4 regions of the Candidatus Pantoea soli genome follow, and region 4 is predicted to be linked to each of the others. Evidence: predicted binding sites of a transcription regulator. Region 4 holds the regulator's gene; each other region holds the start of a gene.
The links. The regulator CRP, encoded in region 4, controls carbon source genes, mostly activating them, when cyclic AMP is high. The targets are predictions, from matches to a motif close to ATGTGANNNNNNTCACAT.

Region 1 (3,376 bases), 1.1 Mb from region 4:
AAACGGCGTCCACCCCCAGCCTCGCTATCTGCTGCCCGAGCAAAATGGTTTCCCGCGTGGAGATTTCACCAATGTGCGCCACCACTGGCGCTGCACCATTGACTTCATCCACGCAGGTCTGCGCCAGCGCCAGCTTCTCCCGCGCGTTCAGCACAAAGAACTCCCCGTTCGTCCCGCCGCAGAAAATGCCATTACCGGCGTGGAGCTGACGTTTCACCTGCTCACGCTGCGCCACGGGATTGAACGCGCCATCGCGATCAAAGGTGGTCACGATGGCGGTTAATACGCCCTGAATGTTGTTACGCATACGTTCTCCGCTGAGGCTGAGCAGGCAACGCTGGAAACAGCGTTTGATAGATAGCGTGCACGTCACTGGCGCTGACGGACATCGGTACATTCTTTATCAGGCGCTGTACGTCGAGCGCGGCCTCCACCAGATAGGGCAGGTGGTCCGGCCCGATGCCCAGCGCTTCCAGGCTGTCTGGCAGCGCAAGGCGTTTTACCAGCGCCGTCAGATACGCCACCAGCGCATGCGATTTGGCCTCGTCGTCCAGTGTGCGATCGGCGTCCGGCAGCAGATCGTAAGCCTGCGCAAATTTAGACACCGCCGCCGGACGCACCACGCGCATGCACGGTGCCAGCAGAATCGCATTGGCAATGCCGTGCGGCAGATGGTAGCGGCCGCCCAGCGGATAGGAGAGGGCGTGCACCAGATGCGTACCGGCGTGGGCTATCGCTGCGCCGCCGTAATAGGAGGCCCACAGCATATCCAGGCGTGCTGCCAGATTATCCGGCTCTGCGAGCGTGGTTTCCAGGCTGGTAAACAGTTTTTTCAGACCAATCAGCGCATAGTTATCGCTGACCGGATTGGCCACGGTCGCGGTGAAGCACTCAATCAGATGGCACAGGGCATCAATGCCGGTGGAAGCGGCAATATGCGGCGGCATACTGGTGGTCAGTTCCGGAATCAGCGCCACATAGTCCGGCAGCATGACCGGGGTAATGATACCGACTTTGGTCTGTTTCTCCGGAATCGCCAGGATGGCATTCGGGGTCGCTTCCGAGCCGGTTCCGGCCGTCGTCGGGATCAACAGCGAAGGCGTGCGCGTCACCGGCTTTTCACCGGCCAGCAGCGCATCCAGCGTGGGCGCTCCTGTGACGCACAGCAGCGAAAGCAGTTTGGCGACGTCCAGTACGCTGCCTCCGCCCACGCCTATCACCAGGTCGATCTCGCGAACAGGCAGGGCGGCAACAATCGCCGCCACGTCATGGTGGGTCGGCTCTGGTGGCACGGCCTCAATAACATGCAGACGGGCAATCTGCTGCTGCAGCTGCGTTATCAGCGCCTGCACCGCCGGAATGGCGGCGATGTTCCGGTCGGTGACCAGTAAGGCTGTCTCTTTGCCGTGCAATAAATAGCGGAGATCGCTCAGCGCCTGATAGCCGCTAATCACCGTGCTGTTGATATTCATCTCATACCCTTCTGGCGGTTTGCACATCCTGATTGGTTTCGCTCATTGATGTGTGGGATGTGTCAGTGACTGTGCTGATTTTATAAGTCATATCGATTACAGTTAATTTGATCTTGCTCACATATAATCAATCATGATTGAATATAATCATTACCAGCGGCGCTATGCCAGCAGGAGAGAAAAGCATGCCATCACAGCCATGGAACACACCGGTTCTGGTTATCGCTGATGACTTTACCGGCGCAAATGACGCGGGTAGCGGGCTGGCACGGGCCGGTGCACGGGTTGACGTGCTCTTTAGCAGCCAGCGCGCTCACGACAGAACGGCGGTGGATGTGCTGATCATCAACACTGACAGTCGTGCCGTCAGCCCGGCTGAAGCGGCGGCGCGCACAACGCAGGCGGTGCAGCAGCACGCGGCGCTGGCCCGGGACGGCTGGCTGTTTAAAAAGATCGATTCCACGCTGCGCGGCAATCCCGGCGCGGAAATTGCTGCTGCGCTGCAGGCCAGCGGCAGACGGCTGGCGCTGGTGATCCCGGCGGTGCCTGAGCTGGGGCGTATCATCCGGCAGGGTGAGGTATGGATTAACGGACAGCGGCTGACAGAGACCGAGTTTGCCACGGACCCGAAAACCCCGGTAAACAGCAGCCATATTCTGACGCGACTGCAGGCGCAGTGTGATTTGCCTGGCCAGCAGCTCGATCTCGCCACCGTGCGCGGTGGCCAGCTGGCGCAGGTGCTGGCAGGGAAAACCGGGCTGGTGGTGGCGGATGTGGAGCACAAGGCTGACCTGGCGCAGATTATGGCGGCTGCGGCGACGCTGCCTGAGCGGCCTTTGCTGGCCGGCGCGTCCGGACTGAGTGACGCATTAGGGGCATGGCTGGGGCGTCGTCCCGCGCGTCCGGTGCTGGCTGTGGTCGGTTCCATGAGTGCCGTGGCGCAGCAGCAAATCGCCCGGCTGGCAAGCCAGCGCGCCATTTGTCTCATCGATATCGATATTCATCAGCTGTTTGCTGCCCCCGCATGGCCCCAGGCGGCCATCTGGCAGCAGGCCATCCAGCAGGCGCTGCGCGATGGCGCGCACTGCGTGGTGCGTACTCAGCAGCACAGCGCGCAGCGGCATCACATTGCCGCGCTGTGTCAGCAGCATCAGCTGTCACGCCAGCAGCTGGGCGAACGCATTTGCGCCTTTCTCGCCGGGCTGACCCGCGCGGTCTGCACAGCGAGCCCGCCCGCTGCGCTCTACCTTTCTGGCGGCGATGTGGCGATTGCAGTGGCCCGGGCGCTCGGCGCCAGCGGCTTCCGCATTCAGGGCCAGATCGCGGGCTGCGTGCCGTACGGCGTGCTGCTTAATACGGAATTACACCTGCCGGTGATGACCAAAGCGGGTGGCTTTGGCGATGACAATACGCTGGTGGAAGCCATTCGTTTTATTGAGGAGATGTCGAGTGAATAAAATTATTGCGGTGACCATGGGCGATCCGGCGGGCATCAGCCCGGAGATCATCATCAAAGCGCTGGCAGAGGGGGAACTGGCGGGCATGCCTGCCGTGGTGGTGGGCTGTGCTGCCACGCTGCGCCGGGTGATGGCCATGCGCATCACGCCGCAGGCGGAGCTGCGCGTGCTGGATAACATTCAGGAGGCACGTTTTGCCCCTGGCATCATTAACGTCTTTGATGAGCCGCTGGCCGATCCGGCTGCCCTGCAGCCTGGCGTGGTGCAGAAAGCCGCCGGCGATCTGGCGTGGCGCTGCGTGAAACGCGCTACCGCGCTGGCGCTGGCCGGGGAAGTACAGGCGATTGCTACCGCGCCGCTGAATAAGGAGGCGCTGCATGCTGCCGGCCATCTCTACCCGGGACATACGGAACTGCTGGCGCAGCTGACCGGCACGCAACACTACGC
Region 2 (3,376 bases), 1.3 Mb from region 4:
TTTGGTGGCGGTCCAGGCAATCACCGCATTGACCAGCGGCGCGCAGATGAACGGGATAAACAGAATCGGGTTCATCACCACCGGTGAGCCAAAGATCACCGGCTCGTTGATGTTAAACATGCCAGGCACAATGCTCAGCTTACCGATGGTGCGCAGGTGTGCTGACTGACTGCGCAGGTAGAGCAGCACCAGGCCCAGCGTGGAACCGGAACCGCCAATCACGATAAAGAATTGCCAGAACGGCTCAATAAAGACATGGCTGACCGGCTCACCGGCGTTCAGCGCCTGCTGGTTCAGACCCAGGTTGGTCAGCCAGAAGGCCTGCAGAATACCGCCCACGATCACCGCGCCGTGAATACCGGCGAACCACAGCATATGGCACAGCAGCACTGCCACCAGCACCGCCGGCAGCGAATCTGAAGCGGAGATCACCGGCGCAAAAATGGCCATGATTGCCTGCGGCAGCAGCATGCCAAACTGCGCCTGCACCCACAGGCTGAGCGGAAACAGCGTGATGAAAATGGCAATGATGGGGATCAGCAGATCAAACGACTGGCGGATTTTTGGCGGCACCTGCTCCGGCAGTTTGAAGCCAATGTTGCGCTTTTGCAGAAAATGCATCAGCTCGGTGGCATACAGCGCGACCAGAATCGCGGTGAAAATGCCTTCACCGCCCAGCGATCCGACCGGCAGCCCGTTATTACTCTGCGGGGCGGCTACCACCAGAAACGCCATCAGCGACAGGCTGGCTGCCATAAAGCCGTTCATCTTGTAGCTGTTCGCCAGGTTATAAGCGATGGCGCTGGCGATATAGAGCGCCATAATCCCCATGGTCATGTTGTACGGCATCATGATCTGCGCTTCGTGCACTTTCACCATGCCCAGCCACCACTGCGCAAAGGCCCATGTGCTGTCAGCGGCAAACGGCGGATGCGCAAACAGCAGCATGAACGAGCCGACGATCAGAAACGGCATGGACGCGATAAACCCGTCGCGAATAGCAATGACGTGGCGCTGGCTGGAGAGCCGTCCGGCCAGCGGACTGATACGGTTTTCGATGACACCAAATAACGATTCACTCATGCTGCTCATCGGGAAGTTCCTTGCATCAGGCAACAGAAGAATACGCCTGTGAACACTGTCACAGGCGAAACCTTTTATTCTGCGGTCAGGTTAAGCGTCAGGCGTGAATCAGCTTCAGTGAATCATCTAATATTTTCGCGCCATTCATCATGCCGTAATCCATGCTATTTATGACCGAAATCGGTTTATTTAGCTGCTGCGCCACCGGCTGGAAGTCGGCCATTTTGTATTTAATCTGCGGCCCAAGCAGGCAGCAGTCGCAGTGGGGAATCTCGTCGTTAAATTCTTCAATTCCAACAGCTTTTATCTCGACATCCACGCCCTTCTCCTTTGCGGCTTTTTCCATCTTTTGCACCACCATGCTGGTGGACATTCCGGCGGCACAGCAGAGTAAAATCTTTGGCATGATGCGTTCCTTTCAGTGAGGTTTAATTAACGAATACACAGGACAAAGATTTTCTGCAACCGGTTTCAGATTTGGTTTAAGTATTTGTGAGAAATATCAAACACCGGCATGGAAATTTATTCGTGATGCAATAGTAAAGCAGAGAGATTATGCGAAACGCGGAGAATCGTTCGGGACAGCGGCGTGCCGCAGCACGCCGTGATGAGGCAGGGAAAATCAGGAAATGGCAGAATCTTTCTGCTTGTCGGCCTCAAAGTGCGCCTTGAACTGCTCGTAGATGGAAATCATGTTTGAGGCGTCGCCGTGCAGCGGGCTCAGTTTACCGGCGCGCACCAGCTCAATGACCAGCTGCAGAGCGGCTTGTTTCGGGCTACTTGCCGGATGGGCAATGTCAGTATTCATAGATAGAGGGCTCCTCAGTGTGATGGTGCCGCACAGTTTAGCCCAGATTGTGCAGCAACAGGGCGTGCTGCGCCGTATCTGGCGCGCGTTCGGGCAAAAAACCCGCTCAGGCTGATAATTGACGTTTAACGCGTTTAGCTATACTGGATCGAAAAAGGAACACATTACCGCTGTTTTCGTTTCACAGAAAAGCGGCTGAAGGAGTCGGGTATGCTGATTGGTTTTGTCTTGCTGGTGAGCGCGTGCGGGCATGATGCCTGCGATGCGCTTCCGGTCTCGGAGCGGATTTATCCCACGAAAGTGGCGTGTGAGCAGATGGCCGCTCGGATTCATCAGGTCCGGCCCAATGTGGTACTGCTGTGCGGTGAAGTTCACCGCTAATGTCATGCCTGCCGCATTCCGCATGCGTAAATATTAACCAGGTGAGCTTGCAGGAATGGCGTTCAGCGTTCAAAATATAAGCTGTTTTACACTATTGTCGTTGTGAATCCCATGAAAAAAACCCGCCCCCGTCGTCCTCACGGACGCTGGGTTTATTACATTTTGTATGATGGCATCCTCTGGCCCTGCCCGGTGCGCTGGGAGTGGGAAAGCGGCTTCGGCGGCTGGCTGCCTTTTTACTACTCGCCGACGTTTGAATTTGTCGCTGGCGATCCACGCAAGGCGTACCGCATTGCGCGCAGCAACGTGCGTAACGTGCGGGAATCACACTACGATAACGAGTACGTCTGAAATTCAGATCTGAGGTTCAGAACTGCCACGGCAGCTATGATGCCGTCAGCAGATAAGGCAGCCGCGCCAGCACAAGGATTGCGATCGGCAACCGGATGAGCAATGGGGTATGCGCCCGCCTTCAGACGCATAAGTCAGCGCCACGGCTCATCGCGCGTTGCGCGTTGCACAGGCCCGGCTGCCGCCAGGGTGGCGTCCTCATCCAGGCCTCTTTTCCGGACAGCAGAAAGCAGCGATGCGCCCACAGGCGCATCGCAAACAGAACGCTGATCTCCCCGCAGGGCAATCAATTATTCAGCGTATAATCCAGGGTAATTTCAGCGTTCAGCACCTGAGAAACCGGACAGCCGGCTTTGGCTTTCTGAATGATTTCATCAAACGCCGCGTTATCCACGCCTGGCAGGGCGATCGTGCTGGTCAGCGCGATTTTAGTGATAGCGAAACCTTCACCCTTTTTATCCAGCGACACATCAGCCGTGGTATCGATGCTGTCTGGCTTATGCCCGGCCTGGCCAAGCATCAGTGACAGGGCCATGGAGAAGCAGGCAGCATGCGCTGCACCAATCAGCTCTTCCGGGTTAGTGCCCTTCTGCCCTTCGAAACGGGTATTAAAGCCATAAGGCTGGTTGTTCAGCACGCCGCTTTCAGTACTGACGGTGCCTTTCCCTTTGATGTCACCTTCCCAATGGGCCGATCCTTTCTTGTGAATGGTCATGTCATTCCTCCTGTTAGTCAGACAGGTAATCAGTATAG
Region 3 (3,376 bases), 300 kb from region 4:
GGCCAAGACCGCGGCCGGAGATCATCGGCACATAGCCGCCACAGGCGGCCACCATCGGGCCAAGCATCAGCGACGTCACATCGCCGACGCCGCCGGTGGAGTGTTTATCAACGACGGGGCCGTTAAGGTTGAGCGATTGCCAGTTGAGTACCGTCCCGGAATCGCGCATAGCCATGGTCAGCGCCACGCGCTCGGGCAGGGTCATATCATGGAACCAGATGGTCATGGCCAGCGCGGCGATCTGGCCTTCAGTGACGCTGTTGTCGCGTACGCCATTGATGAAAAAGCGAATCTCCGCTTCGCTCAGCGCCTGGCCGTCGCGCTTTTTACGAATGATTTCTTGTGGCAGAAACACCGTTGCCTCCGCTAAAAAAGGAATGGAATGACGGGTATCGGTAACCGTCACGGCGCCGCAGGGTGCGCCATGACGAAACACGCGCCGCGGCTCGCCTGCAGGGCGGCCGCGACAGGATCAATAACCCGCTTTACTGCTGGTGGTGGCGTGACCGAGGGTGTTCAGCAGGCTGCCCAGCAGGCTGGATGCGCCGAAGCGGAAGTGGCGTGCATCGGCCCAGCCGCTGCCGAGGATGTCGTCCGCCAGCTGCAGATAGATGGCGGCATCTTCAGCGCTACGCACACCGCCGGCCGGTTTGAAGCCAACCTGCTGCTGTACGCCCTTTTCGCGGATCACCTGCATCATGATCGCCGCCACTTCTGGCGTGGCATTCACCGGCACCTTGCCGGTAGAGGTTTTGATGAAGTCGGCGCCGGCATCAATGGCAATCTCCGACGCAGCGCGAATCAGCGCTTCCTCTTTCAACTCGCCGGTTTCGATAATGACTTTCAGCAGCACGCCCGCCGCCGCACAGGCTTCTTTACAGGCTTTGACCAGCGCAAAACCGGTCTCGCGGTTACCGGCAATCAGCGCACGGTACGGGAATACCACGTCCACTTCGTCCGCGCCGTAGGCAATGGCGGCACGGGTTTCCGCCAGCGCGATCTCAATATCATCGTTGCCGTGCGGGAAGTTAGTCACGGTGGCAATCCGGATATCCGGCGTGCCCTGCTCGCGCAGCGTTTTGCGCGCAATCGGAATGAAGCGCGGATAGATGCAGATAGCGGCCGTGTTACCCGCCGGTGATTTTGCCTGATGACACAGGGCGATCACCTTTTCATCGGTATCGTCTTCATTCAGGGTGGTCAGGTCCATCAGGCGCAGGGCGCGTTGTGCAGCAGCGTTCAGATCGGTCATGTCAGTCTCCGGAAGTCAGTCCGGCAGGTTCAGCCGCCGGGGAATGTGATAATTCTAACAATTCCTGCAGCAGGAAATTGCGCGCTATATCACACAGAAATAGAAAACCCGTTGCTATCGTGCAGTAATTTAGTGATAAAGGTCACATATTACCGCCAGCATGCCGGTTCTGCGCCGGCACGGGCGTTGTGATTATTATCACAAAAGATGACGAAAAAGTGTATCGCGAATCGCCATGGCTGTGCGCTACAACGCCGGTGAGGCAGCCGCACCGCATGGCGCGGAATCAGGCGGGAAAGGCAAACAGACGCAGCGTGTTTTGCCACAGCGCATCGGCAATCACATCCGGCGGCTCAGGGCGTAGCTGGCACAGCACCTCAAACACCCGGCGCGCCTGCTCAGGCCGGTTAGGCTGGCCCTGAAAGCCCTGCAGCGGCATATCCGGCGCATCGGTTTCCAGCAGTAGCGCCGTCAGCGGCAGGCTGGCAATAGTGCGGCGGGTTTTGCTGGCACGTTCATAGGTGATGGTGCCGCCTACACCAATCGCATAACCCAGCTGGATAAAACGCTCCGCCTGCTGCTGGCTGCCGGCAAAGCCGTGTACCACGCCGCAGCGGGGCAGCGCGTGCCGGCGCAGATGCTGCGCCAGCTGATCGTGCGTGCGGCGCGAATGCAGAATGACCGGCAGGTCGTAACGTTTCGCCAGCTTCAGCTGCGCGTCCAGCAGATAAGTCTGGCGCGGAAAATCGGCCTGCGCCATATAGAGATCCAGTCCGATCTCGCCGATGGCGACCCGTTTCGCATCGGGCGTCTGTAACCGCTGTTCCAGCTGGTCAAGGTGCGCATCCTGATGCAGCGCAATGTTGATCGGATGCAGGCCCAGCGCAGAAAACAGCGCGTCATGCTGCTGCGCCAGCTGGCTGACGCGCGCAAACCGGCTGGCATCGACGCTGGGTACGATGATCTTTTCTACCCCGGCCTGCGCCGCACGCGCGATGCTGTTCTCTGCGTCGTCGACGAACGGCGGGAAATCAAAGTGGCAGTGCGTATCGATAAACCTCATGCCAGCGACCCGGTATCCAGATCGGCGTCATTGTCCGCCAGCGGTGGCGTGTTGACGGTGCGGACGATATCCGGCTCGTTTGCCACTGCAGCGGGTGGCGTGACCCGCGCCGGACGCAGCAGCGGCTCGGCGTCGCTCAGCCACTGGCCGAGCGTGGCGAGAAAATAACGCCCGGTGCGCCGTCCCAGATGATAATCCTGATTGAGCGAGGCGATCCGGCTGCCCAGCGCCATGCTGGCCAGCGGCCTGGGCGGATAGATTTCGATGATGCGCAGGTCATCCGGCGGCTGCTCAATAAACTGCTGAATCTGGCGGTAACTCTCTTCATGATGATGCAGCACGTTAATCATCGGCTGCAGCGCGCCGTCGCTCAGCCAGCGCTCCATGCGTTTGAACCATTTTGGCGTGTAGAACATCTGCGACGGCACCGTACGGATCACCACGATGGTATCGGCACCGCGCCGCGCCGCTTCGCGAACCGGGATCGCATCACTGATGCCGCCATCCAGATAGCTGATGCCATCCATCAGCACGCCGCTGCGGTAAAAACCGGGAATGGCGCTGGAGGCTTTGATGATGTCATGCCAGGTGAGATCGGTGGGATTGAAGTAGTGTGCGCTGTAGTCATCGCTGCGGCAGGCGCACATGTAAAACTCACTGCCATTGGCAAACAGCTTCTGCGCACTGCTCAGCGCCAGCGGAAACTCCTGTCGGGTGATCTCCACCAGCCAGTCCAGATCAATCAGGTGGCCGCCGCGCACAAAGCGCAGGGGATCAAAAAACAGTTTGCTGGTGGTGTAACGGGTAATCACGCGGCGGGCATAGCCGGGTTGTCCGCAGACAAAAGCCGAGAGATTTTGTGCGCCGGCCGAGGTGCCGAGCAGCAGATGAAAGGGATTAAAGCCTGCCCGCTGGAACTCGTCGAGCACGCCGGCGGTAAAAATGCCGCGCTGGCCGCCGCCTTCGCAGACTAAGGCAATTTTCCTGGATTTAAAGGGCGTGAGCGCCAGTGGCTCAAAGGTGTCCAGCGACATCGGAATACGCGTTCCCAATGGTGATCC
Region 4 (3,376 bases):
TACATCAACTACATCACGCCGCAGTTCTCGCGCACCCACCTTAACTTCCAGCGCGTGCCCACCGTGGATACCTCCAATCCGTTTGCCGCGCGCGAGATCCCCTCGCTGGATGAGAGCTTTGTGGTGATCCATTTTCGCGGGCTGGAAGGCATTGCCTTTCCTTATCTGCTGGCGATGATTCAGGGATCGTTCATTTCCCATATGAATACGCTGGTGGTACCGGGCGGCAAGATGGGGCTGGCGATGGAACTGATCATGACGCCGCTGGTGCAGCGGCTGATTGAGGGTAAACGCATTGAATGACCGCCGGGGTGGCGATGCCTGACGCAGGGTGACGTATTGCGCGTCGGGCATCGCACCGCGGCCGCTGGCTTACAACGCCTTCACTTCATAACTGTGGGTGATTTCCACGCCTTTACCCAGCATGATCGCCACCGAGCAGTACTTCTCAGCCGAGAGATCCACTGCGCGTGCCACTGCCTTATCGCTCAGCGCATGACCGCTGACGATAAAATGCAGGTTAATGTGTGTAAAAATGCGTGGCGCTTCTTCGCGCCGTTCCGAGGTGAGTTTCACCTCGCAGTCCGCCACGTCGTTACGCCCTTTCTGCAGGATTGACACCACGTCAATCGCGCTGCAGCCGCCGGCGGCCATCAGCACCATCTCCATCGGGCTGGGTGCTTTGTCGCCGGAATTCCCGTCCATTAATACCTGATGTCCGGATGAGGATTCTCCGAGAAAGGTTAACCCCTCAACCCATTTCACTCGTGCCTGCATATCTTTGTCTCCTGAAGCGGCGGTTTTGCCGCCAGAGTACGCTTTCACCTGGCAAACAGCAATCCGGACGCCTGCCCCTGCCGCTGAAGCGAGACAACACAAGACAGCCTGCAAAAGCTGTGCTACAAACAGAGCTGAAAATATTTTCGTCATTACAGACGAAGGCGGGACGAATCAAAAGCATCGCTTACGAATCCACCCCGAATAATTTTCCCTTACGGGAAACGCTTGACGATTTCACCGCCTGACAGGGAAAACTGCCCCCTGTGTTTTGGGCACGATTACAACAGAGGATAATAGCGAATGGTTCTCGGCAAACCGCAAACAGACCCTACACTCGAATGGTTCCTGTCCCATTGCCATATTCACAAATATCCATCCAAAAGCACCCTCATCCATCAGGGTGAGAAAGCGGAAACGCTGTACTACATCGTGAAAGGTTCCGTCGCGGTACTGATTAAAGATGAAGAAGGCAAAGAGATGATTCTCTCCTACCTCAACCAGGGAGATTTCATCGGCGAGCTCGGCCTGTTTGAAGAAGGCCAGGAGCGCAGTGCCTGGGTACGTGCGAAGACTGCCTGCGAAGTGGCTGAAATTTCCTACAAAAAATTCCGTCAGCTGATTCAGGTAAACCCGGATATTTTAATGCGCCTGTCGGCGCAGATGGCGCGTCGCCTGCAGGTGACTTCCGAAAAAGTAGGCAACCTTGCCTTCCTGGACGTCACCGGTCGTATCGCGCAAACGCTGCTCAACCTGGCAAAACAGCCCGATGCCATGACCCACCCGGACGGTATGCAAATTAAAATCACCCGTCAGGAAATTGGTCAGATCGTGGGCTGCTCACGCGAAACCGTGGGCCGTATCCTGAAAATGCTGGAAGATCAAAACCTGATCTCCGCACACGGTAAAACTATCGTCGTCTACGGCACCCGCTGATTTCTTCTCACCCACGGCGTAATGGCAACATTGCGCCGTTTTTATTTACGATGAGCTGATGTGGCGTCGAATCATCTATCATCCTGAGGTCAACTACGCGCTGCGGCAAACGCTGGTGCTGTGTCTGCCCGTGGCGCTCGGCTGGCTGGCGGGTGACCTGCAAAAAGGGCTGTTGTTCTCTCTGGTGCCGGCCTGCTGCAACATCGCCGGGCTGGATACCCCGCATAAGCGCTTCTTTAAGCGCCTGATTGTCGGCGGTGCGCTGTTCGCTACCGGCAGCTTTCTGATTCAGTATCTTACCGGGCTTAACGTGCCGCTGCCGCTGATCCTGCTGGTGCTGCCGCTGCTGGTTGGCGTAACCGGCGAAATCAGCCCGCTGCATGGCCGTCTGCTTCCCGGCACGCTGATTGCCGCCATCTTTACGCTCAGCCTCATTGGCCGCATGCCGATTTGGGTTCCACCGCTGCTCTACATTGGCGGCACGCTGTGGTACGGGCTGTTTAACTGGTTCTGGTTCTGGCTGTGGAAAGAGCAGCCGATGCGTGAAACCCTCAGCCTGCTGTATCACGAACTGGCGGATTACTGCGATGCCAAATATACGCTGCTGACCCAGCTGACCGATCCGGAAAAAGCGCTGCCGCCGCTGCTGGCGCGCCAGCAGAAAGCGGTCGATCTCATCACCACCTGTTATCAGCAGATGCACATGCTGTCAGCCAGTCGCGATAACAGCCATAAGCGCCTGACGCGTGCGTTTCAGGTGGCGCTGGATTTGCAGGAGCACATTTCAGTCAGCCTGCACCAGCCGGAAGAGGTGCAAAAACTGGTGGAGCAAAGCCACGCTGAAGCGGTGATTCGCTGGAACGCCCGCATCATCTCGGCGCGCCTGCGCGTGCTGGCCGACGCCATCCTTTACCATCAGTTAACCGGCCGTTTTGAGATGGAGAAGCCGCTCAGCGCACTGGAAAAGATTGCGCGTCAGCATCCGGATAACCCGGTGGGACATTTCTGCCTGTATCACTTCAGCCGCATCGCGCGCGTGCTGCGTACGCAGAAGCCGCTCTACACCCGCGATCTGATGGCCGACCGGCAGCGCCGTCTGCCGCTGCTGCCGGCGCTGCGCAGCTATCTGTCGCTGAAATCTTCAGCGCTGCGCACGGCGGCGCGCTTTGCCGTCATGCTGATGTTTGGCAGCGCGCTGGCGCTGTTCTTCAACATTCCCAAACCCTACTGGATTCTGATGACCATCCTGTTCGTCAGCCAGAATGGCTACAGCGCCACGCGGGTGCGTATTCAGCACCGTGCGCTGGGCACCTTTGCCGGGCTGCTGATTGCCGCGGCCTCGCTGCGGCTGGCGGTGCCGGAATCGATCGCCCTGCTGTTTATGCTGGTGATTACGCTTATCAGCTATCTGGTGACGCGCAAATATTATGGCTGGTCCATGATTGGCTTTACCGTCACGGCGGTGTATTCGCTGCAGCTGCTGTCGCTGAACGGCGCGCAGTTTCTGCTGCCGCGCATGATGGATACGCTGATGGGCTGCCTGATTGCCTTTGCGGGAATGATCTGGCTGTGGCCGCAGTGGCAGAGCGGCCTGCTGCGCCGCAACGCGCATGATGCGCTTGAGGCTTTTCAGGAGGCACTGCGCCTGCTACTGGGCCCGGAG

Region 1: a site for CRP is predicted at 1,578-1,595, ahead of D8B20_RS03445 (iron-containing alcohol dehydrogenase). Genes of this name have one in related genera too.
Region 2: a site for CRP is predicted at 1,574-1,591, ahead of D8B20_RS04150 (PTS sugar transporter subunit IIB). Genes of this name have one in related genera too.
Region 3: a site for CRP is predicted at 1,383-1,400, ahead of deoC (deoxyribose-phosphate aldolase). Genes of this name have one in related genera too.

What each region holds. Positions count from the first base shown of each region.
Region 1 is NZ_CP032702.1:765,100-768,475, forward strand. Features, by position in the region: gene D8B20_RS03440 (dihydrodipicolinate synthase family protein) at 1-307, opposite strand, end outside; gene D8B20_RS03445 (iron-containing alcohol dehydrogenase) at 300-1,472, opposite strand; gene dtnK (D-threonate kinase) at 1,658-2,929, shown strand; gene D8B20_RS03455 (D-threonate 4-phosphate dehydrogenase) at 2,922-3,376, shown strand, end outside.
Region 2 is NZ_CP032702.1:916,163-919,538, reverse strand. Features, by position in the region: gene D8B20_RS04155 (PTS sugar transporter subunit IIC) at 1-1,092, opposite strand, end outside; gene D8B20_RS04150 (PTS sugar transporter subunit IIB) at 1,181-1,489, opposite strand; gene D8B20_RS04145 (hypothetical protein) at 1,706-1,891, opposite strand; gene D8B20_RS21525 (hypothetical protein) at 2,102-2,272, shown strand; gene D8B20_RS04140 (hypothetical protein) at 2,384-2,623, shown strand; gene D8B20_RS04135 (OsmC family protein) at 2,910-3,338, opposite strand.
Region 3 is NZ_CP032702.1:3,127,632-3,131,007, forward strand. Features, by position in the region: gene deoA (thymidine phosphorylase) at 1-355, opposite strand, end outside; gene deoC (deoxyribose-phosphate aldolase) at 473-1,252, opposite strand; gene D8B20_RS14455 (TatD family hydrolase) at 1,539-2,315, opposite strand; gene D8B20_RS14460 (patatin-like phospholipase family protein) at 2,312-3,367, opposite strand.
Region 4 is NZ_CP032702.1:3,424,333-3,427,708, forward strand. Features, by position in the region: gene D8B20_RS15915 (phosphoribulokinase) at 1-303, shown strand, start outside; gene D8B20_RS15920 (OsmC family protein) at 373-777, opposite strand; gene crp (cAMP-activated global transcriptional regulator CRP) at 1,081-1,713, shown strand; gene D8B20_RS15930 (YccS/YhfK family putative transporter) at 1,772-3,376, shown strand, end outside.